2 regions of the Streptomyces sp. NPDC057623 genome follow, and region 1 is predicted to be linked to the other one. Evidence: riboswitches for the same ligand, from Rfam matches in the RefSeq annotation. Region 1 holds a riboswitch; the other holds the start of a gene.
The links. A riboswitch is a leader RNA that binds a small molecule or an ion and turns the genes downstream of it on or off. The one in region 1 is predicted to bind cobalamin.
Positions count from the first base shown of each region.

Region 2: another riboswitch for cobalamin. It lies ahead of ACFU95_RS19685 (cobalamin biosynthesis protein); the one in region 1 lies ahead of ACFU95_RS08295 (ABC transporter substrate-binding protein).

Region 1 is NZ_JBHVGZ010000005.1:248,429-251,618, forward strand. Features, by position in the region: gene ACFU95_RS08290 (FecCD family ABC transporter permease) at 1-167, opposite strand, end outside; gene ACFU95_RS08295 (ABC transporter substrate-binding protein) at 176-1,228, opposite strand; cobalamin riboswitch at 1,287-1,502, opposite strand; gene ACFU95_RS08300 (methylmalonyl-CoA mutase family protein) at 1,645-3,190, shown strand, end outside.
Region 2 is NZ_JBHVGZ010000017.1:86,918-90,107, forward strand. Features, by position in the region: gene ACFU95_RS19680 (cobyric acid synthase) at 1-330, opposite strand, end outside; gene ACFU95_RS19685 (cobalamin biosynthesis protein) at 327-1,268, opposite strand; cobalamin riboswitch at 1,367-1,510, opposite strand; gene ACFU95_RS19690 (trypsin-like peptidase domain-containing protein) at 1,713-3,190, shown strand, end outside.

The sequences.
Region 1 (3,190 bases):
CACACGATGCCGTCCCGCAGGGGCGCCAACGTGCTGTCGCCGAGGCCGAGATGAGCGGCGACGGACGCCCAGACATCGGCGGTGGAGATGTCGGCCGGCCCGATCGTCACCGCGACGGCGACCGACGCGAGCAGCGCGGCCGGCCCGCCGAGGGCCAGCAGCGGCATGCGCGGGCTCACCTGGTGCGTCCGGCGAGCCCGAAGTCGCGCAGCCCGGCGGCGACCTTCTCGATGCCTTCGACCGTGCGGATGGACGGGTTCATCGCCTGCCCGCTGAGCAGGACGTACCGCTTCTTCTTCACCGCGGTCAGGTTGCGGGTGGCGGGGTTGGTCTCCAGGAAGCTGATCTTGGCCGCGGCGGTCTCCGCGGTCTGCTGCTCGCGGGTCAGGTCGCCGATCACGATCACGTCGGGGTCGCGGTCGGCGACCGTCTCCCAGTTGATCTGGGGCCACTCGTCGTGGGTGTCGGCGAACGCGTTCCGCGCGCCGACGGCACGGGTGATGGCGCCCGGCGCACCGCAGCAACCGGCGAGGTAGGGCGACTGGGAGTTGGCGAACCAGTACATGAGGGACACGTCGGAGGCGTCCAGTCCGGCGGTGGCCTCGCGCACCCGCTCCTTCAGCGCGGCGACGAGCTTCTCGCCGCGCTCCTCGACGCCGAACGCGCGGGCCAGGTCGCGGATCTCGCCGTACACGGCATCGAGGGTGAGCGGGGTGGAGCGGGAGCCGTCGCCGCCGCTGTCGTTGTCCTTGCCCGCGGCGCAGTCGGAGGGCGAGACGTACGTGGGCACGCCCAGCTTCTCGAACTGCTCGCGGGTGGCGACGCCGCCCTTGCCGAGGGTGGATTCGAAGGAGGCGGTGACGAAGTCGGGTTCGGCGTCCAGGACCTTCTCGAAGGAGGGCGCGTTGTCCGCGAGGCGGGGTACGGAGGCGTTTGCCTTCTCCAGCCCCTTCATCACCGGGTCGGTCCAGGTCGCCGTACCGGCGATGCGGTCGGCGAGGCCGAGGGAGAGCAGGATCTCGGTGGTGCCCTGGTTGAGGGAGACGGCGTGCTGCGGGGCGGACTTGAGGGTGACCTCGTGGCCGCAGTTGTCGAGGGTGAGGGGATGGCCCGCGGTGGCGGGCTTGCCGCTGTCCTCGGTGCCGCCGTCTCCAGGGCCACCGCAGGCGGTGAGCAGAAGGGCGGGTGCGAGCAGCAGGGCGGCGGGACGGAACGCGGAACGGAACACAGGCGTGCCTCGGTTGTCGGGGCTCGTGCGCGGAGCCTGGCCTACGGACGTCCTTCGCGCGGGGCGCGAAGGTGCCAGCAGGTCTTCGGACTCGGGTTCGTCCCGCCGGGGCGCCTTCCCGGTACGGTTCCCGTGCCCGCCCTTCGGCCGGCCCGTTCCCCTCCCAGTGGCATGGTGTGCCCCGCCGGTCCCCCTCACCGCTGCGCGTCAGCTCCGGATTCGCACCGGATTCCCTGGCCTCGGATGTGGCTCGACTGGCCCGCAGAGGCTATCAAGCCCGCCTCGCCGCCAGGCCGGCAGAACGGTCACCGCGGGGGCCCGGGAGAGTGCGGAGACCCAGGTCACAACCTGCGAGAGGGAAAGGTCACAGCCGTGCCCTCTGCTGCTCCTTTGTCGATCTGACCTAGCATCCGAGCATGACGGTCCTGCCTGACGACGGGCTCTCGCTGGCCGCCGAGTTCCCTGACGCAACCCATGAGCAGTGGCAACACCTGGTGGAAGGTGTGCTGCGCAAGTCGGGCAAGGACGTCTCGGGTCCGGCAGCGGTAGATGCCCTGTCCACTGCTCTGGAGGACGGGCTGCGCACCCGTCCCCTGTACACCGCGCGCGACGCCGCACCCGACCCCGGTCTGCCCGGGTTCGCCCCGTTCGTCCGCGGCGGTCGCGCCGAGGGCAACACGGTCGGCGGCTGGGACCTGCGCCAGCGGCACACCGCGGTCGCGGACGGTGTGGCGCTCGCGGACCTGGAGAACGGCGTCACCTCGCTCTGGCTGGTCCTCGGCGAGGGCGGCATCCCGGTGTCGTCGCTCGGCCGGGTCCTGGACGGTGTCTATCTCGACCTGGCCCCCGTCGCCCTCGACGCGGGAGCCGACGTGGAACCCGCCGCGCGCGAGCTGCTGCGGCTGTACGAGGAGCGGGGCGTCGCCAAGGAGGCGGCGCGCGGCAACCTCGGCGGGGACCCGCTCGGCCACGAGGCACGTACCGGAGAGTCCTCGGCGTTCGCGCCGGTCGCCTCGCTGGCCCGGCGGTGTGCCGAGGAGTACCCGGGGCTGCGGGCGCTGACCGTGGACGCGTTGCCGTACCACGAGGCCGGCGGCTCGGCCGCCCAGGAGCTGGGCTGCTCGCTCGCGACCGGCGTCGCGTATCTGCGGGAGCTCACCGAGGCGGGCCTGACGGTCGAACAGGTGTGTGCGCAGCTGGAGTTCCGCTACGCGGCCACCGCCGACCAGTTCCTGACCATCGCCAAGCTGCGGGCCGCGCGCCGGCTGTGGGCGCGGGTGAGCGAGGTGTGCGCGGCGCCGAGCGCGCAGGTGCAGCACGTCGTGACCTCGCCGGTGATGATGACGCGCCGCGACCCGTGGGTGAACATGCTGCGCACGACGGTGGCCACGCTGGCCGCCGGGGTCGGCGGCGCCGACTCGGTGACCGTGCTGCCCTTCGACCACGCGCTGGGCCTGCCGGACGCGTTCGCGCGGCGCATCGCCCGCAACACCTCGACCATCCTCCTGGAGGAGTCGCACCTCGCCCGGGTGATCGACCCGGCGGGCGGCTCCTGGTACGTGGAGCGACTCACGGACGAACTCGCCCACGCGGGCTGGGAGTTCTTCCGCAAGATCGAAGGCGCGGGAGGCCAGGCGGCCGCCCTGCGCTCCGGGCAGCTGGGCCAGGACCTCGCCGCCACCTGGGAGGCGCGGGCCGGCAAGCTCGCCAAGCGCCGCGAACCCGTCACCGGCGTCAGCGAGTTCCCGTACCTGTCCGAGCCGCCCGTGCAGCGCGAGCCCGCCCCCGAACCCCGGTCCGGCGGCCTCCCCCGGGTCCGCCGCGACGAGGCGTACGAGGCGCTGCGCGCCCGCTCCGACGCCCACCTGGCCGCCACCGGCTCCCGGCCCCGTGTCTTCCTGGCCGCGCTCGGCCCCGCCGCCGCGCACACCGCGCGCCTCACCTTCGCCTCGAACCTCTTCC
Region 2 (3,190 bases), on a different contig from region 1:
CTGCCGCCCCCCGTGGTACCCGCGTGCACTCATCTCGCCCACCGGCCTGCCCAGCAGGACGACCTGGCTGCTCCGCTCGCCACCGGGCTTGAGCAGCACGGGATTCATCTGCGCGGTCGGCTCCAGGCGGCACGCCTGCGCCTGCATGGCCTGCGCCCGCCCGATCTCGGCGCCCTCGCGCGTCACGAACGAGTTGAGGGACATGTTCTGCGCCTTGAAGGGTGCGACCTTGACCCCCTGCCGCACCAGCCACCGGCAGATCCCGGCGGTGACGACGCTCTTGCCCGCGTCCGAGGTGGTTCCGGCGACGAGAAGCCCACCGCCCGTCATGACGTACGTCCCTTCGCGATACGGCGCGCGGCGGCACAGACGCCGAGCGCCAGCCAGCCGACGCGCCTCGACAGCCGTACGGCCCTCTCGATGTCCTGGACGGCGACGGCGCGCCCCGCCCCGTTGAGCACGGGCCGATGCTCCACCCGCCCGCCGTACGACAGCGTCCCGCCGAGGCGCACCCCGAGCGCCCCCGCGAACGAGGCCTCGACGGGCCCGGCGTTGGGGCTGGGGTGCTTGCCGGCGTCGGCGCGCCAGGCCCGTACCGCCCCGCGCGGATCTCCCCCGGCGACGGCGGCGAGTACGGCGGTCAGCCGGGCCCCCGGCCACCCCGCCACGTCGTCGAGCCGTGCCGAAGCCCACCCGTACCGGCGGTACTTGGGCGACTTGTGGCCCACCATGGCGTCGAGCGTGTTCACGGCCCGGAACCCGAGCAGCCCCGGCACCCCGCCGACGGCACCCCACACCAGCGCGCCCACCACCGCGTCGGAGGTGTTCTCGGCGACGGACTCCACGACCGCCCGCGCGATCCCGTCCGCGTCCAGCGCCTGCGGATCCCGCCCGCACAGATGCGGCAGGCGCGCCCGCGCGCCCTCGACGTCCCCCGCCTCCAGGGCGCGCCCGATCGTGAGGGCCTCCCGGGCGAGCGAAGTCCCCCCGACCACCGCCCAGGTGGCGGCGCCGGTCAGGGCGAGAGACGCGGCGGGAGAGGTACGGACGGCACGCGCGGCGAGCGCTCCGACGGCGACGGCGCCACCGGCGCACACGGCCGTGTGCAGCGCACCCCGTGCGCGGTCGTCGCGCCACAGCACTCTTTCCACGGCACCGGCGGCGCGCCCGAACGCGGCGACCGGATGCCCCCGGCGAGGGTCGCCGAGCAGCAGATCACCGAGAAGCCCGGCGGCGGCGCCGTACGCGAAGACGCGATCGGCTCGCATCGGAGTCAGCCGACCGTGAGGTCAGACGACGGTCTGGTACTGCGTGTCGATCGGCAGGCGAGCATCGCGTTGTGTCCTCACTCAGGGTGTCCACGCCCTGGTTCGACGAGACCGGCGGCGAGAGTTCCTGGCTCCCGGGGCTTTCTACCCCGGTGACAGTGGCGGGACCGCGCCGGATTCGCACCGGCTTCCTCTTCTGCCGCCGTAGCTGGCCCCGGAAGTCCACCACGGGGTTGGAAGGGCCGTCAACTTGCCGTTGACCTGCGGCGGGGGAGTGTGGAGAACCCCACATGGCTAGCACCACACCGGACCTGTAGGGGCGGACTCGGGACCAATTCCCCGAGCCGGGTGGCCTTGCCGCGACTCGGTTGCGGACAGGGGCGCCCGGCACCTGCAATATCTCGTACGAAGCATGATGAGATAGAGGAAACTCGGCGAGTCTGTATGAACATTGGTGAAACGGGTCTACGGGGAAAGGGTGCCGGTTCCCTGGAAGAGCTCGGCACCGCGGTGGTCCGGGTGCGCGGCGTCGACGGCCGGTCCGTGGGGACGGGCTTCCTGCTCGCCCCGGGCACGGTCGTCACCTGCGCCCATGTGGTCGCGGACGCGCTGCGCACCGACGCGAGAGCGGCGACGCCGCCGGTGCCGTCGGTGACGGTGGAGTTCCCGCTGCTGCCGGGCGCGGTGACCTACGAGGCGAAGGTGTCCGGCTGGCGGCCGGTGGCAACGGACGGCACCGGCGACATCGCCTTGCTGCGGCTGCCGGAAGGCGCACCCGGTGGCGCGGTCCCGCTGGCGGGCGCGGGCGACGTCTGGCACCACCGCTTCCGCGTCCTCGGCTTTCCCGCCACCGCCGAGCACGGCGCCTGGATCGGCGGACGGCTGCTCGACATCGTCGGCCAGGGCTGGATCGCGATGGAGACGGACGGCACGGGCCATCGCATCGGCCCCGGATGCAGCGGAGCGCCGGTCTGGGACGAGGAGGCCGGCGCGGTCATCGGCATGACGGTCGCGACCGACCGCGGCGCCTCGGCGACGACGTCGTACCTCATCCCGGCCGCCGCGCTCCTCGACCTCCAGCCCGGTCGGCGCCGCTGCCCGTACCGCGGTCTCGACGCGTTCCGCGAGAAGGACGCCGAGTACTTCTTCGGCCGGGAGGACGAGACGCGTCGGCTCCTCGACGCGGTCGAACGGCACTTGGTGGTCCCGGTGGTGGGTCCGTCCGGCAGCGGCAAGACGTCCCTGGTACGGGCCGGGGTACTGCCCCGACTGCGGGCCGAGGGGTTCACCGTCTCGGAGATCCGCCCACTGCCGGGGACACGGGCGTCGCTGACGGTGGCTCGGGCGGTGGTGGGGGTGTTGGGAGCATCGGGGGCGGCTTGGGCGGCGGGGGCGTTGGGGGCGTCTGGTGCCGCAGTCGCACAGGGGCCATCGCCCGAGGCCGGTTCCGGTGGCGCTGCGTCGGGGTCGCCTGCGACCGGTCCCGACGCCGGACCGGTGATGTCGCCGGGTCCCGACCCCGGCCCCCGCCCTGGTCCCGACCCCGCCGCCGTGCCCGCGCCCCGGCCCGAGGCGGCCCTCAACCCCGCGCTGGCCGCCGTGGAGCAGGAGCGTGCCGCGCTCGCCCTGGCGGACCTGCTGGACTCCGCGGACGGTCCGACCGCCGCCGAACTCGGGCGGCGAGTGCTGGACCACTGCGGCCCGCGCGGCCATGTCTTCTTCCTCAACCAGCTGGAGGAGACGGTCGCCGCCGAAACGGCCACGGCCCGCGCCCTGTTGGCACTGGTGGTGGATCTCGTCTCGGCACCGGCGGAGGGGCGCCGGTTGCGCGTTCTCGCGACCCTGCGCTCCTCCTGCCTGGACGACCTGGCCGACCCGGTCACCGCCCGCGTCCTCAGCGACTGCGCCCAAGTGGTCGCGCC